Regions from separate parts of the Streptomyces sp. NPDC024555 genome, predicted to be linked through region 1. Evidence: predicted binding sites of a transcription regulator. Region 1 holds the regulator's gene; the other holds the start of a gene.

Region 1 (14,422 bases):
CTTCCCGGGCGCTGCGGTGTGGTCGCCGTCCCGAACGCCGTCTTCTACGACCACCGCGAACAGGGCGCCCCCTTCGTGCGCTTCGCCTTCTGCAAGCGCACCGAGGTCCTGGAGGAGGCCGTCGCCCGGCTGAAGACGCTGGGGGCGGCCGGGTTCCCGCCCGCCCCGTCCCGGACATGACGGAGCCCGGTCCGGGGCGGTCCGCAGGGGCCGCTCCCGGGCCGGGCCCGGTGTCGTGACGCGGGGGCTCAGACTCCCGGCGGCGTGGGGTCGCCCTCGGCGGCCTCCGTCTTCTCCTCGGCCGGGGCCAGGCCCAGGCGCTCCAGCAGCCACTTGTCGAACTCGATGGAGGCGCGCACCCAGCTGACCGTCGAGGAGACGAAGTGCTCCAGCGAGACGCCGGTGCCGATGAGCATCTGCGCCTCACCGATCAGCCGGATCGAGGTGCCGGTCTCCTCGGAGCCCTCCTCGGGCTCGTGGGTGTGGGTGTAGACCTTGGGCCACAGGGTGCGGCGGTTCCAGTCGTCGATCGCGTCGAGGAGGACCGGACGCTGGTCCGCGTCGTGCGGGCGGTCGTAGAACGTACGGACCGAGAAGACCTGCTGCTCGCCCTCGCCGCGGAACATGAAGTACGTGCGGAACTCTTCCCACGGCGCGGCGAGGTCGCCCTCGTCGTCGACGACGTACTTCAGCTCCATCTGCTCCAGGAGCTGCTTGACGAGGTCCTGGTCGGGGACGACGGGGCCCTCCGGTCCTGTCGCCTGCGGTTCGGGCTGGCCCCCGAAGTTGGGGATCGAGGACGGGTCGATAGACATCGCTGGGTACTCCTGTGGATCGCGCGTGGTTTCCTGCCGACGACCCTAGCCGCGTTTGGCCGCCGGAGCGTAGACCGCACGGGGCCGGGAGGCCTGTGTGCGGATCGTGCGAGCGGCGTGGGAGGCCCTACGCCTTCCCGGGGATCATCTCGGCCCCGGTCCCCCGTGCCCGTGCCCAGGCGGTGGCGGCCAGGACGGCGCAGATCACCCCGAGGAGCCCGGAGGCCCCGATGGTGGTCCCCGAGGAGCCGGTCAGCTCGGTCACCGCCCCGCCGGCGGCCACACCGACGCCCTGCATGGCGGTCACCCCCGACCGGGCGAGCCCCAGCGCCTGGCCGCGCCGGTCGGGCGGGGTCAGCAGGACGAAGGTGGCCCCGGCGGTGATCTGGTACGCCGAGCAGACCCCGGCGACCAGCAGCAGGAACATGGCCACTTCCGTACTGGGGTGGAGCAGGTAGACGACCAGCGGCAGATTCGCGGCGACGGCCAGCGGGCCGAGCAGCCGGCGCCGGGTCTCGTCCCCGACCGCGGAACGTCCCAGCAGGGCCGCGCCCAGCACCATGCCCGCCGGATGCGCGGCGAGCAGCAGCCCCACCGCGTAGGTCCCGCCGCCGGCCTCGTCGGCGAACGGGGCGGCCAGCCCCTCCGGCAGGACGACGAACCCCGCGAGCCAGCCCAGGGCCAGCAGCGAGCGGAGCCTGCGGTCCGACCAGATCAGCGCGGCGGCGCCACCGACCTGGGCGCCGAGCTTCGCCGTACGCGCCTCGGCGCTCGTCACCGGGCGGGCCTTCACCCCGAACCGGATGAGGGCCGCCGAGACCAGGAAGGTCGCCGCGTTCACCGCCAGCGAGCGGTTGCTGCCCAGCCACGCGACCAGCAGCCCGCCCCCGGCGAACCCGACCAGCTGGCCCGCCTGGTGGGTGATCTGCATGACCCGCTGGCCGCGCTCGTACCGCTCCACGCCCAGCACGGTGGGCAGGAGCGCGCCCTGGGCGGCCCCGAAGGGCGCCTCGGCCAGCTGCGCCAGCACCAGCAGTCCGGCGAGCAGCGGCAGCGGCATCCCGGGCAGCGCCATCAGCCCGACCAGCACCATCCGGGTCAGATCGCAGCTGACCATGACCGTGCGCCGGGGGAACCGGTCCGCCAGACCGGAGAGCAGCACTCCGGAGAGCAGCGCCGGCAAGGTGGTCAGGGCATAGGTCGCCGCGGTCCATCCCGGCGAGTCCGTACGTTCGAAGACAAGCAACGAAAGCGCCACACGGGCCAGCTGGTCGCCCAGGATCGACTGAGCGTAAGCAGCCCAAAGGGTACGGAATTCGCCAAGGTGAAAGAGATTGTCAGATCTGGACTTCTTGGGTCCGTTGGTTATCTCATCGCCTGTCCGCTCGTTCATGCGGGCACGCTACCGGCCGCACAATTCGACCTCTATTCCCAGCCGCGGGCAGGTCGCCGCAGGTGGGGTGCGGTGTCCTGTTTATACGCGCACCCCTGGCCGGACGGTGGGGCTCCGCACCCCGAACTCCCTTGCCAGAGGGGGTTCGGGGTGGTCGCGGAAGCGCCGGTATGGGTGTTCGCGCACAGGGGGCGGGGCAGCACCTTTGGCGCGATTCCGATGTCGGGGAATGGATCGCTCCGGACGGAGGACGTCCCGTCCATTCCTCGGGAATCACCGTATTCCCGGCGCCCCCGTCGCGGCGGCGGCTCAGACCGCCCGGCCGACCAGCAGTCCGTCACCGGCCCGGTCGACGCGCACCGTGTCGCCGTCCGCGACCTCGCCCGCGAGGATCTCCTTCGCGAGCCGGTCGCCGATCGCCGTCTGGATGAGGCGGCGCAGCGGCCGGGCGCCGTAGGCCGGGTCGTTGCCCTCCTCGGCCAGCCACGCCAGGGCCTCGGGGGTGACGTCCAGCGTGAGCCGCCGGTCGGCCAGCCGCTTGGCGAGCCGGTCGATCTGGAGCCCCGCGATATGCGCGAGTTCGTCGCCGGACAGCGCGGAGAAGACCACCAGATCGTCCAGCCGGTTCAGGAACTCCGGCTTGAACGCGGCCCGGACCACGTCCAGGACCTGGCTCTTCTTCTCCTCGGGCTTGCTCAGCGGATCGGTCAGGTACTGGCTGCCGAGGTTGGACGTCAGGATCAGGATGGTGTTGCGGAAGTCCACCGTCCGGCCCTGTCCGTCGGTGAGCCGGCCGTCGTCGAGGACCTGGAGCAGGATGTCGAAGACCTCGGGGTGGGCCTTCTCGACCTCGTCCAGCAGCACGACGGTGTACGGACGGCGGCGGACGGCCTCGGTGAGCTGGCCGCCCTCCTCGTAGCCGACGTATCCGGGCGGGGCGCCGACCAGGCGGGCGACGCTGTGCTTCTCGCTGTACTCGCTCATGTCGATGCGGACCATGGCCCGCTCGTCGTCGAAGAGGAAGTCGGCCAGAGCCTTGGCCAGTTCGGTCTTGCCGACGCCGGTCGGGCCGAGGAAGAGGAACGAGCCGGTGGGCCGGTCGGGGTCGGCGATCCCGGCCCGGGTGCGGCGCACCGCGTCCGAGACGGCCTGCACGGCCTCGGTCTGCCCGATGAGCCGCTTGCCCAGCTCCGCCTCCATGCGCAGCAGCTTCTGCGTCTCGCCCTCCAGGAGCCGGCCGGCCGGGATGCCGGTCCAGGCGCCCACGACATCGGCGATGTCGTCGGGGCCGACCTCCTCCTTGACCAGGGTCTCCTTGGGCTCGCGGGCGGCCTCCTGCTCGGCCTCGTCGGCCTCGGCCAACTCGCGCTCCAGCCCGGGGATCTCCCCGTACAGCAGCTTGGACGCGGTGTCGAAGTCGCCGTCGCGCTGGGCGCGTTCGGCCTGGCCGCGCAGGTCGTCGAGGCGTTCCTTCAGCTCACCGACCCGGTTGAGGCCCTGCTTCTCCTTCTCCCAGCGGGCGTTGAGGCCGCGCAGCTCCTCCTGCTTGTCGGCGAGGTCGCGGCGCAGCTTCTCCAGCCGCTGCTTGGAGGCGGGGTCCGTCTCGTTCTTGAGGGCCAGCTCCTCCATGAGCAACCGGTCCACCGAGCGCTGGAGTTCGTCGATCTCGACGGGCGAGGAGTCGATCTCCATGCGCAGCCGGGAGGCGGCCTCGTCGACGAGGTCGATGGCCTTGTCGGGGAGGAAGCGGGAGGTGATGTAGCGGTCGGAGAGCGTCGCGGCGGCGACCAGCGAGGCGTCCGCGATCTGCACCTTGTGGTGGGCCTCGTAGCGGCCCTTGAGCCCGCGCAGGATCGCGATGGTGTCCTCGACGGTCGGCTCGGCCACCAGCACCTGCTGGAAGCGGCGCTCCAGGGCCGGGTCCTTCTCGATGCGCTCGCGGTACTCGTCGAGCGTGGTGGCGCCGACCATCCGCAGCTCGCCGCGGGCCAGCATCGGCTTGAGCATGTTGCCCGCGTCCATCGCCGAGTCGCCGCCGGCGCCCGCGCCGACGACGGTGTGCAGTTCGTCGATGAAGGTGATGATCTGGCCGTCGCTCTCCTTGATCTCGGAGAGGACGGTCTTCAGGCGCTCCTCGAACTCGCCGCGGTACTTCGCGCCCGCGACCATCGCGCCGAGGTCCAGCGAGACGAGCCGCTTGTTCTTCAGGGACTCCGGGACGTCCCCCTTGACGATGCGCTGGGCCAGTCCCTCGACGACGGCGGTCTTGCCGACGCCGGGCTCACCGATGAGCACCGGGTTGTTCTTGGTCCGGCGCGAGAGCACCTGGACGACGCGGCGGATCTCCTGGTCGCGCCCGATGACCGGGTCGAGCCTGCCCTCGCGCGCCGCGGCCGTGAAGTCCGTACCGAATTTCTCCAGGGCCTTGTACTGGCCCTCCGGGTCCGGTGTGGTCACCCGGCGCCCTCCCCTGCTCTTCTCGAACGCGTCCAGCAGCTTCTTCGCACTGGCGCCCTGCCCGTCGAGGATCTCACCGGCCCGGCCGCCCTTCGCGGCGACGCCGATCAGCAGATGCTCGGTGGAGATGTAGTCGTCGCCCAGCTCCTTGGCCCGCTCGGCGGCGTCGGAGATGACGGCCAGCAGCTCGCGGTTGGGCTGCGGGGGTGCGACGGTCGAGCCGGTCACGCTGGGCTGGGCGCCCAGCAGCCGCTCGGTCTCGGTGCGCACGGCGATCTGGTCCGCGTCCACGGCGGCCAGCAGATCGACCAGGTTCTCGTTGTCCTCGCCCGAGAGCAGCGCCAGCAGCAGATGCCCGGGGGTCAGATCGGGGTGCCCGTCCTTCACGGCCCTGCTGGTGGCCGCGTTGATCGCGTCCCGGCTCCTGTTGGTCAGCTCGGCGTCCACGTGCGCTGTCTCCTTCCTGCGGCGGCGGTTTCCGGCTCAATACTGATGACTGACACAGTCAACGTGCACAAAGTTGAGTCTATTCCACTCAAGGCAGTTTCGCGGACTCCGCGCGCACCCGTCCGCTCCGAGTGAACCGGCGCCCCGGTCGGCCCGCCACCGCAGCGCTCCCGGCCCCTGCATACGCTGGCCCCATGGCAGTCGACGTACGCGATCCCGGCCCGGACTACCTGGCCTTCTGGCGCGAGCCCCACTATTCGGCCCTCACCACGCACCGCCCCGACGGCACCCCGCACGTGGTGCCGGTCTGCGTGACGTACGACCCCGAGGCGGGCCTGGCCCGGGTCATCACCAACAGGAACAGCCGCAAGGCCGCCCACATCCTGGCCGCCGGCCCGGACGGCGCCCGGGTCGCGGCCTGCCAGGTGAGCGGGCGCCGCTGGGCGACCCTGGAGGGCGTCGCCCGGATCCGTACGGAGGAGGACCGGGTCGCCGAGGCCGTGCGCCGGCACACCGAGCGCTACACCCGCACCCCGTCGCCCAACCCCGACCGCGTCGTCATCGAGATCACCCTCGACCGGGCGCTCGGACGGGCCTGACCGCACCCGCGCCCCGCCCGTACCCGGACAGCACAACGGCGCCACCGTGTTCAGGTCACGGAGGCGCCGTTGTGTGGGGGAGTGACTGAGCGACGTGGAACGACGGGGGATCGCTCAGGCACTGCGGGGGGTGGCGGAAATGGTTTCGGGTTCGAACAGCTGGTGGTCACGCCGGTCGAGGTTCACAAAGATCATGTCGTACCGGATGGCACAGCGCACCGGCTGCGGCGCGCCGCGCGGCTTGCGGAGGCAGCGGTAGGCGCGCACCTCTCCGTCGTCCTCGCGGGCGACGACGACCGGGTCGCCGAACAGAGTGACCATCAACGAATCACCACGGTGGGGGAGGGCCGTGACGAGGTCGATGAAGTGCCACCCTGAGCGGTAGGCCGTTGCCATCTCGCGCCGGAAGGTCCGGTCGTCCGGCGGGGTGGTCATGTCAGGCGCCCGCACGGGTCGGCTGAACCCAGGCGATGTCGCCGGGGGCCGCGGCCTGGACACGCCACGCGATGTCGGACGGTGCGGCGTTTCCGCCGAACCAGGCGATGTCGCCGGCCGCACCCGCCCGGGTCGACCAGGCGATGTCGCCCGCCGTCGCCCCGGACCCGCTCCTCCAGGCAATGTCGCCGGCGCTCAGGGCCCCGAGGCTCAGAGCCGCAACGAACGAGGCGGCAAGCGCCGAGCGAAGCATTCGCTTATACATAGTCGGCTTCGTCCTCACTTGTGGATTCTTCTCCCCCGCACCAAAGACGATGTCTCACCTGGGCACACGAACACCACCAAGTCGATGCATCATGTTCCTGCATGTTCAGGAACCTGGGGGGTGGAGAAATGGTCAGAAGTGATATAAAGCCGACACATCCTCATGGCATCACTGAGCTGTGCGACGAAGGAAGACGTCTCTACGCAAGTGCGCTGCGTTCGGGCCGCATCGCACGGAGCGAGGCCGAACCCGCCCCCTGCCTCATGGACTTCGCGCTGCTGCACCCCGACCCCGACGACGCCGCCTGGCTCAGACCCGTCCCTCCGTCGGCCGCCCTGGCCAAGCATCTCAACCCCATCGAGCGCGAGATCCAGGAACGGCGCCGCCACTCGATCCAGTTGGCCGAATCCTTCGAACCCTTCATGGACATCAGCGCGCAGGACGCCCCCACCACCCACGCCATCACCGTGCTGGAGGGCTTCAACCGGATCAACGCGGCACTCGACCTGGCCACTGCAGAGTGCCGGACCGAGGTCCTCACCGTCCAGCCCGGCGGCGGCCGGAGCGAGGACCGGCTCAGCGAGGCGCTGGAGCGCGGACTGTCCGTCGTGGACCGCGGTGTCAGCATTCGCACCCTGTACCAGCACACGGTCCGCCACAGCCCCGGAATACTGGCGTACGCCGAGCGCATCGCCGACGAGAGCGTCGAGATCCGCACCCTCGAGGAGCTCATCGAACGGCTCATCATCTTCGACCGCACGGTCGCGTTCATCCCGGCGACGGACGACCGCCAGAACGCCCTGGAACTGCGCCACCCCGGCCTCGTCGAGTACCTGGTCAAGGTGTTCGAGCAGCTGTGGGCCCGCGCCGCCCCCCTCCGCGAGGAGGTCAAGTACGACTCCGTGCCCCGCGGGATCAGCGGCGTCCAGCGGTCCATAGCCCAACTGCTCGTCGAGGGCCACGTCGACGACTCCATCGCCCGCCGGCTCGGCATGAACGTCCGCACCTGCCGCGCCCACGTGGCCAAGCTCAACGCCGCCCTCGGCAGCAACAGCCGCGCCCAGCTCGGCTATCTGATCGCCCGGTCGGGCATCCTCGACCAGGAGGCCTGACCGCGCCCCTCCCCCGGCACACGAGAAACCCGCCACCCCGGCGAACGGGATGACGGGCCTCTCCTGCGGGCTGTGCGGGCCGTACGGGCCGTACGGGCCCCGGACGGTGCCGGGAACCCCTCCGGGTCAGTCCTTCGGCCGCTTGGGGCGCCAGACGACCAGCGCGCTGGTCTGCTGCACGTCCTGGTACGGCACGAGATCGCGCCGGTAGGAGGCGTGGACCTGGGCCTCGCGCTGCTGCATCGCCGCCGCCGCGCCGTCCACCGCCGCCGAGAGCTCGGCGACGCGCTGCTGGAGCGCGGCGACCTGGTTCTCCAGCTCGATGATGCGCTTGATCCCGGCGAGGTTGATCCCCTCGTCCTGCGACAGCTGCTGCACGGTGCGCAGCAGCTCGATGTCGCGGGCCGAATAGCGCCGGCCGCGCCCGGCCGTGCGGTCGGGCGAGACCAGACCGAGCCGGTCGTACTGGCGCAGCGTCTGCGGATGCAGGCCCGAGAGCTGGGCCGCGATCGAGATCACGTACACCGGGGAATCGTCGGTGAGTTCGTACGGATTGCGTCGTCGGCCGTCCACCTCAAGCTCCCTTCGCTGCCTGGAACAGCTCCGCCCGCGGGTCCTCGTCCGCGGTCGCCTTCCGGTAGGCCTCCAGGGCGTCCCGGGCCTCGTCGCCCAGGTCCCTGGGGACCGCCACCTCGACGGTGACCAGCAGGTCGCCCCGGGTGCCGTCCTTGCGCACGGCGCCCTTGCCCCGGGCGCGCATGGTGCGTCCGCCCGGCGTACCGGCCGGAAGCTTCAGGGTGACCGGCGGCCCGCCGAGCGTCGGCACCTTCACCTCGCCGCCGAGCGCCGCCTCCGTGAAGGAGACCGGCACGGTGACCGTGAGGTTGTCGCCCTTGCGGCCGAAGACCGGGTGGGCGTCGACGTGGACGACGACGTAGAGGTCGCCGGCCGGTCCGCCGCGCTCGCCGGGCGCGCCCTTGCCGCGCAGCCGGATCCGCTGGCCGTCGAGGACGCCCGCGGGGATGCGCACCTGCATGGTGCGGGACGACTTGGCCCGGCCGCTGCCCTTGCAGACCTCGCAGGGGTCCTGGGCGATGAGGCCCCGGCCCTTGCAGTCCACACAGGGATCGGTGAGCGAGAAGCCGCCGCCGCTGCCGCGCGAGACCTGGCCGGTGCCGACACAGGTCGGGCAGACCCTCGGGGTGCCGTTCTTGTCGCCGGTGCCGGAGCAGGCCTTGCAGGGCGCCTGGCTGGACATCCGCAGCGGGACCGTGGCCCCGTCGACCGCCTCGGTGAAGCTGAGCGTCACCTCGGACTCGATGTCCTGGCCGCGGCGCGGCTGCACCCGGGGGCCGGCACCTGTGCCGCCCCGGTTGAACAGCCCGCCGAAGACGTCGCCCAGACCGCCGCCGCCGAATCCGCCGGCGCCGCCCTGGCCGCCCTGCGCGCCCCCGAAGAGGTCGCCCAGGTCGAAGTTGAAGTTGCCCTGCGCGCCGCCGGGTCCGGCGCGGAAACCGCCGTTGCCGAAGAGGGCGCGCGCCTCGTCGTACTCCTTGCGCTTCTTGGTGTCGCCGAGGACGTCGTTCGCCTCGGAGATCTCCTTGAAGCGCTCCTCCGCCTTGTCGTCGCCCTTGTTGGCGTCCGGGTGGAACTCGCGGGCGAGCTTCCGGTACGCCTTCTTGATCTCGGCGTCGGTGGCGTCCTTCGGGACGCCGAGAACCTTGTAGTAGTCCTTCTCGACGAAGTCCTTCGTACTCATCGACGTCCCTCCTTCCGGACGATCGGCCGGGGGCCTCCCGTACGGACCCCGCCGCGGTGCGGCAGCGTCCGGGCGAGAGGCCCCGTGACCGGGCGGTGTGCGGCCTGGTGGTCGGACAGGATGTCAGACCTCCTCGCCGCCACCGCTCTCCTCGTCGTCGGTCTTCTCTTCCTTGGCGGCCGGGGTCGCCCCCGGCTGCGGCTCGGCCACGGCCACCCGCGCGGGGCGGATGGTCCGTTCGCCGATCCGGTACCCCGGCTGCAGGATCGCCACGCAGGTCGTCTCGGTGACGTCCGGCGCGTAGCTGTGCATCAGGGCCTCGTGGATCGTCGGGTCGAAGGGCTCGCCCTCCTTGCCGAACTGCTGGAGTCCCAGCTTGGCGACGACCGTCTCCAGGGATTCGGCCACCGACTTGAACCCGCCCACCAGCTCGCCGTGGTCACGGGCCCGGCCGACGTCGTCGAGCACGGGCAGGAGCTCGGACAGGAGCGCCGCGACGGCGATCTCCTTGACCGTGACCCGGTCCCGCTCGACCCGGCGGCGGTAGTTCTGGTACTCGGCCTGGAGGCGCTGGAGGTCGCCGGTGCGCTCGCTGAGCGCACTGCGTGCCTGGTCCAGCTGGGCCGTCAGACCGGTGGTGCGGTCAGCGTCCCCGGCCGGGGCCGCCTTCTCCGAGGAGGAGTCGGCGGCCTTCGGCTCGGCGTCGTCGGGGGTGGCGCCGGAGGGGACGTCGGGCTCCTCCTCGAAGCCCGGAGTCTCCTCGGTCACGCCGCACCGCCCTTGGTGTCCTTCTCGTCGTCGACGATCTCGGCGTCGACGACGTCGTCCTGGCCGTCGGCCTGGGCACCCGGCTGCGGGTCGCCCTGCGGGCCGCCCTCGGCCTGGGCGTTGGCGTACATGGCCTGGCCCAGCTTCTGGGAGACGGCCGCGACCTTCTCGGTGGCCGTGCGGATCTCGGCGGTGTCCTCGCCCTTGAGCTTCTCCTTCAGCTCGGTGAGCGCGGTCTCCACCTCCGTCTTCACGTCACCGGGGACCTTGTCCTCGTTGTCCTTGAGGAACTTCTCCGTCTGGTAGACGAGCTGCTCGCCCTGGTTGCGCGACTCGGCGGCCTCGCGGCGGGCGTGGTCCTCCTCCGCATACTTCTCGGCCTCCTCACGCATCCGGTTGACCTCGTCCTTCGGCAGCGAGGAGCCGCCGGTGACGGTCATCTTCTGCTCCTTGCCGGTGCCGAGGTCCTTCGCGGCGACGTGCATGATGCCGTTGGCGTCGATGTCGAAGGCGACCTCGATCTGCGGGACACCGCGCGGGGCCGGCGGAAGGCCGGTCAGCTCGAACATCCCGAGCTTCTTGTTGTACGCCGCGATCTCGCGCTCGCCCTGGTAGACCTGGATCTGCACGGACGGCTGGTTGTCCTCGGCCGTCGTGAAGATCTCGGAGCGCTTGGTCGGGATCGTGGTGTTGCGCTCGATGAGCTTGGTCATGATCCCTCCCTTGGTCTCGATGCCGAGGGACAGCGGGGTGACGTCGAGGAGCAGGACGTCCTTGACCTCGCCCTTGAGGACACCGGCCTGGAGCGAGGCGCCGATGGCGACGACCTCGTCCGGGTTCACGCTCTTGTTGGCCTCCTGGCCGCCGGTCAGCTCCTTGACGAGCTCGGCGACGGCCGGCATGCGGGTGGAGCCACCGACGAGAACGACGTGGTCGATCTCGGAGAGCTGGATGCCCGCGTCCTTGATGACGTTGTGGAACGGCGTCTTGCAGCGGTCCAGGAGGTCGGCGGTGAGCTGCTGGAACTGCGAGCGCGTGAGCTTCTCGTCCAGGTGCAGCGGGCCCTCGGCCGACGCCGTGATGTACGGCAGGTTGATCGTGGTCTCCGTCGAGGAGGACAGCTCGATCTTCGCCTTCTCCGCGGCCTCGCGGAGACGCTGGAGAGCCATCTTGTCCTTGGACAGGTCCACGCCGTGCCCGTTGGCGAACTGCTTCACCAGGTAGTCGACGACGCGCTGGTCCCAGTCGTCACCACCGAGCTGGTTGTCGCCGTTGGTGGCCTTCACCTCGACGACGCCGTCGCCGATCTCCAGGAGGGACACGTCGAAGGTGCCGCCACCGAGGTCGAAGACGAGGATCGTCTGGTCGTCCTTGTCGAGCCCGTACGCCAGCGCGGCGGCCGTCGGCTCGTTGACGATGCGCAGGACGTTCAGGCCCGCGATCTCGCCGGCCTCCTTCGTCGCCTGGCGCTCGGAGTCGTTGAAGTACGCCGGAACGGTGATGACCGCGTCGGTGACCTTCTCGCCCAGGTAGGCCTCGGCGTCGCGCTTCAGCTTCTGCAGGATGAAGGCGCTCATCTGCTGCGGGTTGAAGCTCTTGCCGTCGAGGTCGATCTTCCAGTCCGTGCCCATGTGGCGCTTGACGGAGCGGATGGTCCTGTCGACGTTCGTCACAGCCTGGCGCTTGGCGACCTCGCCGACCAGCACCTCGCCGTTCTTCGCGAAGGCGACGACGGACGGCGTGGTCCTGGCGCCTTCGGCGTTGGTGATGACGGTGGGCTCGCCGCCTTCGAGAACGCTGACGACGGAGTTAGTCGTGCCCAGGTCGATGCCGACCGCACGTGCCATTTCAATTCCTCCAACTGACTACTTGAGTGGATCTGGCTCAAGGATGCATGACACCCGCCCCAGAGTCAACAGACCTGAGTCGAGTCGACTCAACTAACATGCACGCACCCAACGCGACCAGGGGAAACGTCGCTCCGAAGCGGAACGGACACCCTTCGCATACGGGCCGTACGCGCCCGACTCGCCCCTCCGGTGCGCGACACCCCCGCACCCCCGGGGGCCACACGCCCCTCCCCATCATCGCCTCGTGGGATCGTTCTGTCACAAAATGCCGAGAGCCGTGCAAAACCGGCACCCGATCCGCCGACACCGGGCGGTCCGACCCAGGCAGGTGCGAACGATGCAGACGCGTACACCGAGGTCCACGCGGGGGCGCACACCGCGCCTCCCCTCCGCGAAACGCGCCCTGGACCTGACCCTCGGCACGGCCCTCCTGCTGCTGGCCGCCCCGCTGATCGCCGCGGCCGCCCTGGCCCTCGCCGTACGCGGCGGCCCCGGCTCCGTCTGGACGCACGCGCCCCGGATCGGCGCCGGGGGCCGCCCCTTCACACTGCGCTCGCTGCGCACCCGGCGGCTGCGGCTGCACGTCCTGTCCCGGCTGCCCCATGTCGTACGGGGCGAACTGTCCCTGGTCGGCCCGGCACCGCTCACGCCGGCCGAGGTACGAGGGCGGCGGACGGATGCGCGAGACTGGCGGCTGGAACTGCGGCCCGGCCTGACCGGTCTGGCCCAGGTCCGCCACCGTTCGGCCATGCCGTGGGACGCGGCGGACCTCCTCGACCAGCACTACGCCGAACACCACCGGCTCCGGCTGGATCTGGCGATCCTGGTCCGGGCCGCGGGAGGACCCCTGCGCGAGACGGCCGCCCGGCTGCGGCACGGCAAGGCACGCCTGAGCGACACAGATCACCGCCTGCCCGGCTACAGGACGGCGGAATAAGTGGATAGTGTCAGCACAGACTGATTAAGTTACTGCTTAGTAATCAGCGATCATCGCTGAATCCCACCCGAGCAGGCCCGAGGAGCCCCCACCATGCAACTCGCCGCGATCATCGTGTCGCTGGTGCTGACCGTCGTCGGCGTCGCGCTCCTCGCCCGAGCCGTCGCGCAGATCTACCGGTTCGTCCGCCTCGGACAGCCGGTACCGGCGGGCAGTCGCACCGACGATCCCAAGCAGCGCACGATCACCCTGGTCAGGGAGTTCCTCGGCCACACCCGGATGAACCGGTGGGGCATCGTGGGCTTCGCGCACTGGTTCGTCGCGATCGGCTTCCTGACCCTGCCGCCGACGCTGCTCCAGGCCTACGGCCAGCTCTTCAAGGCCGACTGGGTGCTCCCCATCATCGGCGAGTGGCTGCCGTTCGAGCTGTACATCGAGTTCATCGGCCTGATGACGACGGTCGGCATCCTCGTGCTGATCGCCATCCGGCTGCTGAACCTCCCGTCCCGGGCCGGCCGCAAGTCCCGGTTCGCGGGCTCGAAGGCCTGGCAGGCGTACTTCGTCGAGTACGTCATCCTCATCATCGGCCTGGCGATCCTCACCCTGCGCGGTCTTGAGGGCGCGATCCACCACGTCGACGGCTACGAGGCCGCGTACTTCGTCTCGTATCCGCTGGTCCTGGCCTTCAAGGGACTGGCCCTCGGCACCCTGCAGAACCTCATCTACTTCGTCGCCATGATCAAGATCGGCACCTCGCTGATCTGGATGATCACGGTCTCCCTCAACACCAACATGGGTGTCGCCTGGCACCGCTTCCTCGGCTTCCCGAACATCTGGTTCAAGCGGAACGCCGACGGCGCGGTCGCGCTGGGCGCCCTGCAGCCGATGACGACCGGCGGCGAGGAGATCGACTGGGAGGACCCGGCCGAGGACGCCGTCTTCGGCGTCTCCCAGGTCGAGCAGTTCTCCTGGAAGGGCATCCTCGACTTCTCCACCTGCACCGAGTGCGGCCGCTGCCAGTCGCAGTGCCCCGCCTGGAACACCGGCAAGCCGCTCTCCCCGAAGCTCCTGATCATGTCGCTGCGCGACCACGCGCACGCCAAGGCCCCGTACCTCCTGGCCGGCGGCGGCAAGGACATGGAGGGCGAGGAGAAGGCGACCGAGGAGCAGCTCAAGGACGTCCCCGCCGCCGCCCTCGCCGAGGCCGAGCGCCCGCTGATCGGCACGGCCGAGGAGAACGGCGTCATCGACCCGGACGTCCTCTGGTCCTGCACCACCTGCGGTGCGTGCGTGGAGCAGTGCCCGGTCGACATCGAGCACATCGACCACATCGTCGACATGCGCCGCTACCAGGTGATGATCGAGTCCGCGTTCCCGTCCGAGGCGGGCACGATGCTCAAGAACCTGGAGAAGAAGGGCAACCCCTGGGGTCTCGCCAAGAAGCAGCGCGTCGAGTGGACCAAGGAGGTCGACTTCGAGGTCCCGATCGTCGGCAAGGACGTCGAGGACCTCACCGAGGTCGACTACCTCTACTGGGTCGGCTGCGCCGGCGCCCTGGAGGACCGCGCCAAGAAGACCACCAAGG
Region 2 (14,422 bases), on a different contig from region 1:
TCCGGTACGGGCGGCGGCTTCGGCATCCGGACCTGCATCGTCCGCTCGGCCTCGGACTCGACCGGGGGCCGGACGCTCCCGGACTCCTCGGGCTCCACGGCGGCCCCGGACTCCTCGGGAGTCTCGGCGCTCGCGGTCTCCACCGGGGACTCGGCGCTCGCGGTCTCCACCGTCGGCACCGTGCTTTCCGGGTCCACCGGGTCCACCGGAGCCGTGCCGGCGGGAGCCGCGGGCTCCACCGTCTCCTCGGCCGAGGCGGGCGCGGCGGGCGCGGCGGCGGGCTCGGCCTCCTGGGCGGCCAGGGTCCGTTCGGCGGCGGCGATCAGCGGGTCGCCGGCCGGGGCGAGCGCGCCGCGCTGCGGCAGGGCGTTGGAGTTGGCCTCGGCGACCGAGCCGGGGAGGTTGAGCGAGGGGGCCTCGCCCGGGGTGCGGACGGGCGGCGGGGTGGCGGCCGGGGGCGCCGTGGGCAGCAGGGCGGTGGGCAGGACGACGACCGCCGTGACGCCGCTGCCCTTCTGCTCGCGCAGTTCGACCCGTACGCCGTGGCGGGCGGCCAGCAGCGCGGTGACCTGGAGGCCGAGACCGGCCCCGTCGGCGCTCTGCTCCCCCGCCTCGAAGAGCGCGGGGTCGCCGAGCCGGGTGTTCAGCTCGCCCATCCGTACGGCCGACATGCCGATGCCCTCGTCCTGCACGGAGAGCATCACCTCGCCGCTCTCCAGCAGCCAGCCGGAGAGCTGGACCTGGGAGTCCGGCGGGGAGAACGCGGTGGCGTTCTCCAGCAGTTCGGCCACCAGGTGGCTGAGGTCGTCGGCGGCGAACCCGGCGATCTGGGCGTGCGGCGGCAGGGACTGGATGGTGACCCGCTCGTACCGCTCGATCTCGCTGACGGCCGCGCGCAGGACGTCGACGAGCGGGATCGGCCCGGGGTGCCCGTGTCCGTGCTCGGCACCGGCGAGGACCAGCATGTTCTCGCTGTGGCGGCGCATGACGGTGGCCATGTGGTCGAGCTTGAAGAGCGTGCCCAGCCGTTCCGGGTCCTGCTCGCGCTCCTCCAGGGACTCGATGACGCCCAGCTGGCGTTCCACGAGGCCGAGGGTGCGCAGCGAGAGGTTGACGAAGGTGTGGTGGACGGTGTTGCGGAGCTTCTCCAGCTGGGCCGTCAGGTCGGCGGTCTGCACCTGGAGTTCGGCGCGCTGGAGGGTGAGGGCCTCGCGTCCGGCGACGAGTTCGCCGCGTTCGCGCTCCAGCGTCTCGAACCGTCCGTTGAACTCGTGGAGCAGTCCGTGGAGCCGGCCGTGCAGGGCGTTGATGGACCGGACGACCTGGGCGAACTCGTCGTTGCGGCCGGTGTAGCGGACGGGCTCGGCGCTCTCGGGCTCGGCGGCGAGGCGGCCGGAGCCGATGCGCAGGACGGCGAGCGGCTGGGTGAGGGTGCGGGCCACGGCGGTGGAGACGCCGACGGCGACGAGGAAGCAGCCGCCGAGGAGCGCGATGCGCAGTTCGAGCGCGGTGACGTCGTCGTCGCGCAGCTGTCCGAGCCGCTGCACCTGGGCGGTGCCCAGGGCGGACTCGACACCGCGCATCCGGTCGACCCGGGCGGACAGCGTCGCCTGGAGCTTCTTGCGGCTGACCTTCCGGTCGGACTCGGAGAGTTCGGGGCGGTCGGTGAGGGCGCCGAGGTACTTCTCGGCGCTGTTGACCTCGGGCCCGGTGACCGTGGTGGCCAGCTTGTCGCGGCCGGTGGCGCCGGCGGCCTGGTCGAATTCGGCGAGCGCGGACAGTTCGCCGGTCCGGGAGCGCTGGGCGGCGGCGCTCAGCTCGTCGCGGAGGCGGTCCTCCTTGGTCTCGCCCTCGTCCTGGGTCTGGACGGGCAGCCCGGTGAACGGGTCGATCTGCGGGGCGGCCGGCTCCTTGACGGGGACGGCGAGCGCGGCGAGCAGGAGTCCGCGGGTGGCGGAGGCCTGTTCGGTGGCGCGGCCGAGGGCCAGCGGGGCGCGGACCGACTGGGCGGCGCGCGGCGGGGTGCTGTCCGCCAGTTCGTCGGCGAGGTCGTGGAGCTTGGCGATGACCTCGGAGTACGCCTGGTGGGCCTCCAGGGCGGTGCCCTTGCCGCCGATCGCGTTCCGGCGCAGCGAGGGGATGGTGGAGAGGTCGCGGCGCAGGGCCACGGGGGCCGCGTCGCGGATCTCGTCGACCTGCTGGTCGACCCTGGCGCTGCGGCTTCCGGTGCCGTCCTGGCCGGGCTTGCCGGTGCGGCCGGCCGCGATGAAGACGGTGACCTCGTCGCGTTCGTCGGCGAGGGAGTGGGCGAGCGCGATCGCCTGCTGGTTGAGCTCGGCGAGGGTGACCAGACGCTGGGAGTCGGTCAGGTCGGAGGAGGCGGTGAGGACCGCCGGCGCCCCTGCGGCTATGACGGTGACTCCGACGACCGCGACGCCCGCGACGAGGCGGGTGCGGACGCGCACGGTGCGCCCGCTTCCGGCCTGCGCCGAAGCCGTCGCCCCGGAACCGTTCTGCTTGCCGCCCTTGCTCCGAGGCCGCTTCTTCTGCACCGGTGCTCGCAATCTCGACTCGTCCGCCCTTGAAGCAGAGGTGACGCTCGGTCACGTGAACGAGCGCCCCGTCTCCTGGTACGGCTTCTGACCATTCCAGTGCTTTTGAGAGGGGGGCGCGCATCAACCGCTCCGCCACTCGAACGAGTGAACCGCACTCCTGAGTTGGCGAACAAGTCACGCCCCGGGCACCGCCCGTCACGCCCCGGTGGTCGGCTGGATCTTCGGGGCAGGCTTTGGCAAGATGCCCCGCCGCACTCCGGCCGGAGGGATTCCTTCCGCTCCCCCCGCCCCCCTGACCTGCTGGTACGGGCCAATCCACGGGCCGTGCAGGGCCCGTGAAGGCATCGTGCAGACTGGCTGCATGCGTATCGAACTCTCGACGGCGGCCGGTACTCCGGGGCGTCCGAACGAGGACTGGGCCGCCACCGTCCTTCCGGCGTCCGGCCAGGGCGGGGGACTCGTCCTGCTCGACGGGGTGACCCCGCCCCGGGGGGACGACGGTTGTGTGCACTCGGTGCCCTGGTTCACCGCGCGGCTGGGTGGGTCCCTGGTCGAACTGTCCGGATCGCGGCGAGATCTGACCCTCCGGGACATCCTCGCCGAGTCCATCCGGCGCACCGCTGACACTCACCGTTCCGTGTGTGACCTTTCTCACGTCCGCACGCCACAGGCGACGGTGGTCCTGGCGCGTTGGGACGAGGAGGAGGTGGAGCATCTGGTGCTCTCCGACTCGGTGCTGCTGATGGAGTCCCCGGCGGGGGGTGTCTCGGCCGTGCTGGACGACCGGCTGGACCGGGTGCCGGCGGAGTTCCTGGCCTCGGAGGAGATCGCCGACGCCCGGGTGCGGAACAAGGAGGGCGGCTTCTTCACGGCAGCCGCCGATCCGGCCGTCGCGGAACGCGCGGTGACGGGGCGGACCCCGCGCGCCGGCGTGCGCGCGCTCGCGGCGCTGACGGACGGGGCGAGCCGCTGGACGGAGATGTTCCGCGAGGGCGACTGGGCGGCCTGCCTGGGCGTGCTCCGCAAGGAGGGCCCGGAAGGGCTGATCGACCGCGTGCGCACCCTGGAGAACGCGGACACCGACCGTACGCACCTGGGCCGAGGCAAGGCGCACGACGACGCGACGGCGGTCTACGCGCGACTGTGAGCGGGGCCCGCGGCGCGTGCCGGAGCCGCCGCCGGCCCTCGGCACGGGCGTTCAGGCGCCGGCCGCGCCGCGGTGACTCGGAATTCGACCCCCGCCGCAGGCGTGCGGACGCCGGCCCCCGCCACGGGCGTGCGGACGTCAGTCCTCGGCGCGGGCGTTCAGATGGTGCAGCAGCCGGGCCAGCTCGGCGACTTCGGCGCGGTCCCAGTCGGCGAGCTTGCGCACATAGCGGTCGCGGCGGGCGTCGCGGACGCTGCGGAAACGGGCCAGGCCCTCGTCTGTGAGGTGGACGAGGAAGGCCCGCCCGTCGGCCGGATCGGGCTCCCTGGCCACCAGCCCGAGGTTCTCCAGGGCGCGGAGCTGGCGGCTCATGGTCGCCTTGCCGACGCCGAAGTAGGCGGCGAGGTCGGTGGCGCGCTGACGGCCGGCCGATTCGAGGCGGACGAGCAGACCGTAGGCCGCCGACTCCAGTTCGGGATGGACCTCGCGCGCCATCTCACCGGAGTTGGCACGGGCGCGGCGGAGGAAAACGGCCAACTCCACCTCCAGGGCGAGAAATTCGTGGTCCACACCATTCCCCCCGGATGCGCCGGGTTCACTCCCGCTTTCGCTCCCGTGCACGTCAACACCCCTCATGAGCTTTCCCGTCGCTGAAAATTTCTTTCACCACAGGTCATCGCCGCAGCTTGGCCAGTATTTCGCAGGAGTAGACCAACGGCGGCGCCCAGGCCCTCTTCCGCCACCGGGTCTACGTGCGTAGCGTCATGCATGGCATGTTCACACCATTGCATGCCGTACCAGGGGCGCGCCCCACGCGCCTCCGGGTCCGCACGTCCCCCCGCAGCTCCCCCCACCCATGCCCTTCGGAGGCACGTCATGCTCGTGCACAGATCCGGCACCAGGACCCGCCGCCGCTCGCGCTTCGCCGCGGCCGGAACCCTCCTCGCCGCCCTCTCCCTGCTCATAGCCCTGCCCACCACCGCCGGCGCGGCCGCCACCGCCGGTGACCCCACGGCACCCGCCCGGGGCACGGCCACCATGGGCATGGGCGTCATCGCCCACGACGGCAAGGGCGGCCTGCCCACCACCCGCGCCGTCCAGACCGAAGGTGTGGACGTCAGCAGCCACCAGGGCAACGTCGCCTGGTCGACGCTCTGGAACAGCGGCGTGAAGTGGGCCTACACCAAGGCCACCGAGGGCACGTACTACACCAACCCGTACTTCGCCCAGCAGTACAACGGCTCGTACAACGTCGGGATGATCCGGGGTTCGTACCACTTCGCCACCCCGGACACGACGAGCGGTGCCACCCAGGCCAACTACTTCGTGGACCACGGCGGCGGCTGGTCGAAGGACGGCAAGACGCTGCCCGGCGTGCTCGACATCGAGTGGAACCCGTACGGCGCGCAGTGCTACGGCAAGACCGCGGCCGGAATGGTCTCCTGGATCCGCGACTTCGTGAACACCTACAAGGCGCGCACCGGACGCGACGCGGTCATCTACACCGCGACGAGCTGGTGGCAGACCTGCACCGGGAACAACGCGAGCTTCGGCACCACCAACCCGCTGTGGGTGGCCCGCTACAACACCACGGTCGGCACGCTCCCGGCCGGCTGGGGCTACTACACGATCTGGCAGTACACCTCGTCCGGCCCGACGGTGGGCGACCACAACCACTTCAACGGCGCCCTCGACCGCGTACAGGCCCTGGCCAACGGCTAGTCCCGTACGCACAGAAGAGCGATCGGCCCCGGCCGTTACGGAGCCCGGTGACGCACCCCGTCGCCGGGCTCCGCCCGTATCCACAGCCCTGACCAGGTACGATGACGCGCTCAGATCAAAAGGCACCCCCTATACATCGCATGTATACGCGCTATGTATAGTCCTGGCAGTCCGCACATGCGTGCGGGCTGAACCACGAGGGAGTGACCTGTAGTGCCCAGTAGGACGAAATCGATCACCGCGGGGTTGGCCGCCGGCCTTGTGACCGTGCTCACGCTGACACTGAGCGGCTGCTCGATGGAGACCACCGCTCCCGCGACCGCCCGCGCCGACGCCGGTACGGACGCCAAGGGGGAGCTCGGCCCGGTCGACTGCCGCAAGGCGAAGTGCATCGCGCTCACCTTCGACGCGGGGCCCGCCGAGGACACCCCCCACCTCCTGGACATCCTCAAGGAGAAGAAGGTCCACGCCACCTTCTTCCTGCTGGGCAAGAACCACGTGAAGAAGCACCCCGAGACCGTCCGCCGGATCGAGGCGGAGGGGCACGAGGTCGCCAACCACACCTGGTCGCACGAGATCCTGACGGACAAGAAGCCCGCCGAGATACGCGCCGAGCTGGAGAAGACGCAGGACGCGATAGAGGCGATCACCGGCAAGAAGCCCCGGCTGATGCGCCCGCCGCAGGGCCGGACCGACGACACCGTCTCCGGGATCAGCAAGGACCTCGGGCTCTCCCAGATCCTGTGGAGCGCCACCGCCAAGGACTACTCCACGACCGACTCCGCACTGATCAAGAAGCGGATACTCGACCAGGCGAGCCGGGACGGCATCATCCTGCTGCACGACATCTACAAGGGCAGCGTGCCCGCCGTCCCCGGCATCATCGACGCGCTGAAGAAGCGGGGCTACACCTTCGTCACCGTCCCCCAGCTGATGGCCCCCGCCGAGCCGGTCCCGGGCACGATCTACCGTCCCTGACCCATCCCCTCCCCGTACGCACGGAAACGGCCCGCCTCCCCTCCTGCGAGGGGAAGCGGGCCGTCCGTACCGGCCGTGTGCGTGCCGCCGCGCCCGTCACGCCGTGGGGGCTACGCCGCGGCCGGGATCCTGCGCTCCGCCGGGGCCTGGGCCGGGGCGAGGGCGATCTCCAGGACCTGGCGGACATCGGTGACCGGGTGGACCTCCAGGGTGTCCAGCACCTCGGCGGGGACGTCGTCCAGGTCCGCCTCGTTGCGCTTGGGGATCACCACGGTGGTGATGCCGGCCCGGTGGGCGGCCAGCAGCTTCTGCTTCAGCCCGCCGATCGGGAGCACCCGTCCGGTCAGCGAGACCTCACCGGTCATGGCCACATCCGTGCGGACCAGCCGGCCGGACAGCAGCGAGGCCAGCGCCGTGGTCATCGTGATGCCCGCGCTCGGACCGTCCTTGGGCACCGCGCCCGCCGGGAAGTGGATGTGCGCGCCGCGGTCCTTCAGATCCGCGACCGGCAGCTCCAGCTCCGCCCCGTGCGACCGCAGGAAGCTCAGCGCGATCTGCGCCGACTCCTTCATGACGTCGCCGAGCTGACCGGTCAGGGTCAGTCCGGACGCCCCGGTCTCCGGATCGGCCAGCGAGGCCTCCACGAAGAGCACGTCACCGCCGGCTCCGGTCACCGCGAGCCCGGTGGCCACACCCGGCACCGCGGTACGGCGCTCGGCCGGGTCCTGGGCGGACTCGGGGACGTGGTGCGGACGGCCGATGAGACCGCGCAGATCGTCCTCGCCCACCGTGAACGGCAGCTCACGGTCGCCCAGCTCGTGCTGGGCCGCGACCTTGCGCAGCAGCCGGGCCACGGCCCGCTCCAGGTTCCGGACCCCGGCCTCCCGGGTGTACTCGCCGGCCAGCTTGCGCAGCGCCGGCTCGTCCAGGGTGACCTCGTCCTTCTCCAGACCGGCCCGCTCCAGCTGGCGCGGGAGCAGGTGGTCGCGGGCGATGACGACCTTCTCGTCCTCCGTGTACCCGTCGAGCCTGACCAGCTCCATGCGGTCGAGCAGCGCCTCCGGGATGGCCTCCAGCACATTGGCGGTGGCCAGGAAGACGACGTCGCTGAGGTCGAGTTCGACCTCCAGGTAGTGGTCGCGGAAGGTGTGGTTCTGCGCCGGGTCGAGGACTTCGAGGAGGGCGGCGGCCGGGTCGCCCCGGAAGTCGGAGCCGACCTTGTCGATCTCGTCGAGCAGGACGACCGGGTTCATCGAACCGGCCTCCTTGACGGCGCGGACGATACGGCCGGGCAGCGCGCCGACGTACGTACGCCGGTGGCCGCGGATCTCCGCCTCGTCCCGGACGCCGCCGAGCGCGACGCGGACGAACTTGCGGCCCATGGCGTGCGCCACGGATTCGCCGAGCGAGGTCTTGCCGACACCGGGCGGGCCGACGAGGGCCAGGACCGCGCCGCCGCGCCGCCCGCCGACGACGCCCAGACCGCGGTCGGCCCGGCGCTTGCGCACGGCGAGGTACTCGGTGATGCGTTCCTTCACGTCCTGGAGGCCGGCGTGCTCGGCGTCCAGGATCTCCTGGGCGCCCCTGATGTCGTACGCGTCCTCGGTCCGCTCGGTCCACGGCAGTTCGAGGACGGTGTCGAGCCAGGTCCTGATCCAGGAGCCCTCGGGGCTCTGGTCGGAGGAGCGCTCCAGCTTGTCGACCTCCTTGAGCGCGGCCTCGCGGACGTGCTCGGGCAGGTCGGCGGCCTCGACGCGGGCCCGGTAGTCGTCGGACTCGTCTGCGCCCGAACCAGGCCCACCGTTGAGATCGGACAGCTCCTTGCGTACGGCGTCGAGCTGGCGGCGGAGCAGGAACTCGCGCTGCTGCTTGTCGACGCCCTCCTGGACGTCCTTGGCGATGGACTCGGCGACGTCCTGTTCGGCGAGGTGTTCGCCGAGCCACTGGATGGCGAGCTTCAGCCGGGCGACCGGGTCGGCGGTCTCCAGCAGGCGCACCTTCTGGGCGGTGGTGAGGAAGGGGGAGTATCCGGAGTTGTCGGCAAGTGCGGAGACGCCCTCGATCTGCTGGACCCGGTCCACGACCTGCCAGGCGCCGCGCTTCTTCAGCCAGCTGGTGGCGAGCGCCTTGTACTCCTTGACCAGGTCGGCGACGGCTCCGGGGAGGGGGTCGGGGACGGAGACGTCGACCCGGGTCCCTTCCACCCAGAGGGCCGCGCCGGGGCCGCTGGTCCCGGCCCCGATCCGCACCCTTCCGCGACCGCGGATGAGCGCGCCGGGGTCGCCGTCGGAGAGCCGGCCGACCTGTTCGACCGTGCCGATGACACCGATCCCGGTGTAGGTCCCGTCGATGCGCGGGACGAGCAGCACCTCGGGCTTGCCGCCGCCGTCACGGGCGGCGGCCTGCGCGGCCTCGACCGCGGAGCGCACATCGGTGTCGGACAGGTCCAGAGGCACCACCATGCCGGGCAGCACGACCTCGTCGTCGAGCGGCAGCACAGGCAGAACCAGCGGCGTGACGGCAGTGGACTCAGTAGCCATGATCTCCCCTTCGGCATTCAAGTTGAGCTATGTGGACTCAATGCATATGAGCCGCCCAATGTTCCCGAGGGTGTGTTCGCTGTGAGCGATCGCGGTACGCCGTCCGGGGGACGCCGCTTCCGGACACCCCTGCCAACACGGCGCGGGCCCCGGGTAGTCCCCGGTCCCGTCCTCCGCCCGCGGCCGGGCGGGAATCGTGTGGAACGGCGCGCCCCGGCCCGACAGGATGGCCCCATGACCGGCTTCCCGCTTCCCGTCCAGGCCCTGATCGTCGTCGATGTGCAGAAGGCGGGGGTGACCGGCGACCGGGCCGTGCCCGGCGCGGACGCGCTGCTGGAGCGGACGGCGGGGCTGCTGGCGCGGGCGCGGGCCGCGGGCGCCCTGGTGGTGCACCTCCAGAACGACGGCGGCCCGGGGTCGGGCGACGCCCCGTACACCCCGGGCTGGGAGCTGCACCTGCCCGTCCGGCCGGGCCCGTCGGAGTTCGTGGTCCGCAAGACCCGGGACGACGGGTTCGCGGGGACGCCCCTGGGCGCGCTGCTGGGCGGGGCCGGGGTGGAGGCGGTCGCGCTGTGCGGGGTGATGTCGGAGATGTGCGTCCAGGCGACGGCCCGTACCGCGCTGGAGCGGGACTACCGGGTGGTCCTCCCCCATGACGCCCACGCCACACAGGACGTCCCGGCCGTGCCGGGGATCAGCGGGGCGGTCCCGGCCGCCGTGGTGTCCCGGGTCACCGCCTGGGCGATCAGCGCCGACGCCGACGTGACGACACCGGCCGCCCGGGTGTCCTTCGCCGCGCCGCCGTTCCCGGCCGGAGGGGCGCGGTCCGCCGGCACGTACGCGGAACGGGGCCTGGACCGGGACGGCCTGATCCGGCGCGAGGGCGCGCTCGACCGGGTCACCGAGGAGTTCGCCCCCGTGGTGGCGGCCGCGCGCGAGGCGATCGCCGCCGCCTTCGGCCCGGACCGGCTCGACAGCGCGTACGTCTACGGCAGCGTCCCGCGCGGCACCGCCGTCCCCGGTGTCTCGGACCTCGATCTGCAGATCGCCCTGCGCTCGGCGCCCACGGACGCCGACCGGAGGGCCGCCGACGCCCTCGGGGCGGAACTCGACGCCGCCTTCGACGTGATCGACGGCGCCGGGGTGCTGCTGGCCTCCGCCGACACGCTGCTCAGCCGGCTGGAACGGCACGACCTCGGCTTCTTCACCGCCTGCCTCTGCACCCCGCTGCTCGGCGACGACCTCGCGGGCCGGCTCCCCCGCTACCGCCCCACCTCGCTCCTCGCCCGCGAGACCAACGGCGATCTGTGCCTCCTGCTCCCGAGCTGGCGCGCCCGCGCCGCCGAGGCCGCCACGGACGACGCCCGCCGCGCCCTGAGCCGGGGCGTGGCCCGGCGCCTCGTGCGCACCGCCTTCACCCTCGTCATGCCCGAGTGGGGCGGCTGGACCAGCGACCTCGCCCGCTCCGCCGAGCTCTTCGCCCGCTACCGCCCCGACGCCCCGGACCGGGCGGAGCAGATCCGCACCGCCGCCCACGTCGCCCGCACCCCGAGCGCCGACCCCGCCGTCCTCTCCCTCCTCGTCGACGACCTGGCGCCGTGGCTGGCCGCCGAGCACCTCGCGGCGCACGGGGAGAAGACGCCGCGTCCCTGACGGGGCGCCGCCCCGCGCCCACGGCCCCATTGGCCCCGCCCGCCCCCGTCGCGACAGGATGGCGGGAGACCGACCGACGGACACCCACCGGAGATTCCCGCGCCATGCCTGCTGCTTTCGGCCCCGACGCCCTCGCCCCCGTGACCCTGGACCGCCGGGAGGGGCCGTACGGAGAGGTCGTGCTGCGCAGGCGGGGCGACGACTTCGAGATCATCGCGAACGGGTGCTTCCTGATGGACACCTCGGACGGGCGGTCCGAGCGGCTGCTGATCGATGCCGCGCTGGAGGCGCTGCCGGCGGAGCGGACGGATCCGGCGGTGCTGATCGGGGGGCTGGGGGTGGGATTCTCGCTGGCGCGCGCGGCCGACGAGCCCCGGTGGGGGCGGATCGCGGTCGCCGAGCGGGAGGAGGCCATCGTCGACTGGCACCGGAGCGGACCGCTGGCCGGGATCTCGGGGCCGGCGCTCGCCGATCCGCGGACGGAGATCCTGACGACGGACCTCGTCACGTATCTGCATATGACTACGGACTGTTACGACGCACTGTGCCTGGACATCGACAACGGGCCGGACTGGACGGTGACGGAGGACAACGGGAACCTCTACGCGCCGGCCGGTCTGGCGGACTGCCGGGCGCGGCTCACGCCGGGCGGGGTGCTCGCGGTGTGGTCGGCACAACCGTCCGAGACGTTCGAACAAGCCCTGCGGAATGCCGGATTCACGGGGGTGCGTACCGAAGAAGTGGGCGTTGCCCGAGGTGTGCCCGACGTGGTTCATCTCGCAATCCGGCCGGCCTGAGATCCCCCCACCGGGTATGCGGGCCCCCGGGACGCCCGGGGGCCAAGCGCCACAAGCGCGACACTCCGCCTCTTCCCCGCGCCCGTTCCGCGCCCCGCGCGCCCGTGCCGGCTTGCACCCTGCGTAGCCGGATGCCGTCCGCTGCCTCTACGCTGCTGACCGATAGCGGGATCACCCACGAAATCCACGAGCGAAGACCGTACGTCCGGGGGAATGACCCCCGTGAGAACGGGCAGGGGCGGGGCGATGGAACAGACACACACCACCCACACAGGTGTCGCGGCCACCCCGGGCGCGCAGCGCCGTGTGCTGGTGGTCGAGGACGACGCCACGATCGTCGATGCCATCTCCGCCCGGCTGCGGGCCGAGGGCTTCCTGGTGCAGACCGCGCTCGACGGGCCGGCGGCCGTGGACGCGGCCGAGGCCTGGCAGCCGGACCTGATGGTCCTCGACATCATGCTTCCCGGTTTCGACGGCCTGGAGGTCTGCCGCCGGGTCCAGGCCCAGCGGCCCGTCCCGGTCCTCATGCTGACCGCCCGGGACGACGAGACGGACATGCTGGTCGGGCTCGGCGTCGGTGCCGACGACTACATGACCAAACCGTTCTCCATGCGCGAGCTGGCGGCCCGGGTGCACGTCCTGCTGCGCCGGGTGGAGCGGGCCGCGCTGGCCGCCGTGACGCCCCGCAGCGGCATACTGCGCCTCGGCGAGCTGGAGATCGACCACGCCCAGCGGCGGGTCCGGGTCCGCGCCGAGGACGTGCACCTCACCCCGACCGAGTTCGACCTGCTGGTCTGCCTGGCCAACACCCCGCGCGCAGTGCTCTCCCGGGAGCAGCTGCTGGCGGAGGTCTGGGACTGGGCGGACGCCTCGGGCACCCGCACCGTCGACAGTCACATCAAGGCGCTGCGCCGGAAGATCGGCGCGGAGCGGATCCGTACCGTGCACGGCGTCGGCTACGCGCTGGAGACCCCCGCGCCATGACACCGCCCGGACCGGGGCTTCGGCCGTTCTCCATCAAGGCCAAGCTGGGCACACTGGTCGTGGTCTCGGTGTTCATCACCACCGGGCTGCTCATGGTCGCGCTGCGCACCCGTACGGAACTGCGTTTCATCACCGTGTTCTCGGTGATCGCGACGCTGCTGATCACCCAGTTCGTGGCGCACGGCCTGACCGCGCCGCTGGACGAGATGCGGGCGGTGGCCCGGTCGATCTCGCACGGCGACTACACCCGGCGGGTGAGCGGCGCCGACCGGCGCGACGAGCTGGGCGACCTGGCCCAGACGATCAACCTGATGGCGGACGACCTGGCCGCAGTGGACCGGCACCGCAAGGAGCTGGTGGCGAACGTCTCGCACGAGCTGCGCACACCCATCGCGGCGCTGCGGGCCGTCCTGGAGAACGTGGTGGACGGGGTGTCCTCCGCCGATCCCGAGACGATGCGCACGGCGCTGAAGCAGACCGAGCGGCTCGGCCGGCTGGTGGAGACGCTGCTGGACCTGTCCCGGCTGGACAACGGCGTGGTCACGCTGAAGGCGAACCGCTTCGAGGTGTGGCCCTATCTCTCCGGGGTCCTCAAGGAGGCGAACCTGGCCGCCACGCACCGCCGGCTCTCCTCGGGCTCGGGCAACCACTCCCGCAAGGACGTCCATCTGCATCTGGACGTCTCGCCGCCGGAGCTGACCGCGCACGCCGACGCGGAGCGCCTGCACCAGGTGGTGGCCAATCTCATCGACAACGCGGTGAAGCACAGTCCGCCGCACGGCCGGGTCACCGTCCTGGCCCGGCGCGGCCCGCAGCCCGAGTCACTGCTCATCGAGGTGACGGACGAGGGTCCCGGCATCCCGGAGTCCGAGCGGCACCGGGTCTTCGAGCGCTTCAACCGGGGCGAGGTGCCCTCTCCGCACGGCCCCGGCAGCGACGGCGGCACGGGCCTCGGCCTGGCGATCGCCCGCTGGGCGGTGGATCTGCACGGGGGCCGGATCGGCGTGGCCGAATCCGCGCGCGGCTGCCGCATACGCGTCACTCTTCCGGGGATCCCTCAGCCCCGAGGTTGACATAGGGTTCGAACCGGAAGGGCACGTTCTGCGTGTTCTGTTCAAGGGGTACGGTCCAGGGGGCCGTACCTTCGGCCTCGCGTACCCGGACTGAAGCGGAACCAGGCTTGTTTCCCGCCATTTCCTGCGCCGAAACCCGTCTTCCGATGTGACTTGCACGACGAAGCCCGGCCCGGCCTGCAAGGAATGGTCAGGGAGGCGTAGCCTTGATTTCCGCTGTCCATCACCTTGTGAAGCGGAAGAGGGCGGTTGCCGCCGTGTCGTCTCAGTCCCCCAGTAACTCGAGCATCTCGACCGACCAAGCAGGCCCGGGTACGAACCCGGCCGCTGCCTTCGGCCCCAATGAGTGGCTCGTCGACGAGATCTACCAGCAGTACCTCCAGGATCCCAGTTCGGTCGATCGCGCCTGGTGGGACTTCTTCGCCGACTACAAGCCGGGTACGTCCGGCACGGCGGACAAGCCCGTTCCCGGTGCCGCGCCCGTGACCCCGGCGGCCCCGGCCGCCGCACCGGCCGCACCGCCCGCCGCTGCCGCCCCGAAGCCCGCGGCCCAGGCCGCGCCCGCCGCCCCGGCGGCCCCGGCCCCGGCGAAGGCCGCCCCCGCGAAGGCCGCCCCGGCGCCCGCCGCGAAGGCCCCCGCCGCGAAGGCGAAGGCCGCCGCGGACACCGAGGCCCCGGCCGGCCCGGAGTACGTGACGCTGCGCGGCCCGTCGGCCGCGGTCGCGAAGAACATGAACGCCTCGCTGGAGCTGCCCACGGCCACGTCCGTGCGCGCCGTCCCGGTGAAGCTGCTCTTCGACAACCGCATCGTCATCAACAACCACCTCAAGCGGGCCCGCGGCGGGAAGATCTCCTTCACGCACCTCATCGGGTACGCGATGGTGCAGGCCCTCAAGGCCATGCCGGCGATGAACTACTCCTTCGCGGAGAAGGACGGCAAGCCGACCCTCGTCAAGCCGGAGCACGTCAACCT

What was found. Region 1 encodes HspR, which represses chaperone genes until heat shock. Its sites were predicted from a motif close to TTGAGNNNNNNNNNCTCAA; they were not measured.
Region 2: a site for HspR is predicted at 8,965-8,983, ahead of lon (endopeptidase La). Genes of this name have one in related genera too.

What each region holds. Positions count from the first base shown of each region.
Region 1 covers NZ_JBVHKV010000001.1:53,606-68,027, forward strand. Annotated here, with positions in the region: gene ACZ4FH_RS00240 (pyridoxal phosphate-dependent aminotransferase) at 1-180, shown strand, start outside; gene ACZ4FH_RS00245 (YbjN domain-containing protein) at 249-815, opposite strand; gene ACZ4FH_RS00250 (MFS transporter) at 943-2,208, opposite strand; gene clpB (ATP-dependent chaperone ClpB) at 2,518-5,112, opposite strand; gene ACZ4FH_RS00260 (pyridoxamine 5'-phosphate oxidase family protein) at 5,307-5,711, shown strand; gene ACZ4FH_RS00265 ((2Fe-2S)-binding protein) at 5,826-6,146, opposite strand; gene ACZ4FH_RS00270 (helix-turn-helix transcriptional regulator) at 6,513-7,523, shown strand; gene ACZ4FH_RS00275 (heat shock protein transcriptional repressor HspR) at 7,650-8,096, opposite strand; gene dnaJ (molecular chaperone DnaJ) at 8,098-9,282, opposite strand; gene grpE (nucleotide exchange factor GrpE) at 9,406-10,050, opposite strand; gene dnaK (molecular chaperone DnaK) at 10,047-11,897, opposite strand; gene ACZ4FH_RS00295 (sugar transferase) at 12,238-12,837, shown strand; gene ACZ4FH_RS00300 ((Fe-S)-binding protein) at 12,931-14,422, shown strand, end outside.
Region 2 covers NZ_JBVHKV010000002.1:470,481-484,902, forward strand. Annotated here, with positions in the region: gene ACZ4FH_RS04705 (sensor histidine kinase) at 1-2,552, opposite strand, end outside; gene ACZ4FH_RS04710 (hypothetical protein) at 2,917-3,702, shown strand; gene ACZ4FH_RS04715 (MarR family winged helix-turn-helix transcriptional regulator) at 3,841-4,338, opposite strand; gene ACZ4FH_RS04720 (lysozyme) at 4,579-5,424, shown strand; gene ACZ4FH_RS04725 (polysaccharide deacetylase family protein) at 5,722-6,402, shown strand; gene lon (endopeptidase La) at 6,513-8,942, opposite strand; partial or broken gene ACZ4FH_RS04735 (isochorismatase family protein) at 9,177-9,743, shown strand; gene ACZ4FH_RS04740 (spermidine synthase family protein) at 10,700-11,392, shown strand; gene ACZ4FH_RS04745 (response regulator transcription factor) at 11,639-12,376, shown strand; gene ACZ4FH_RS04750 (HAMP domain-containing sensor histidine kinase) at 12,373-13,449, shown strand; gene ACZ4FH_RS04755 (multifunctional oxoglutarate decarboxylase/oxoglutarate dehydrogenase thiamine pyrophosphate-binding subunit/dihydrolipoyllysine-residue succinyltransferase subunit) at 13,707-14,422, shown strand, end outside.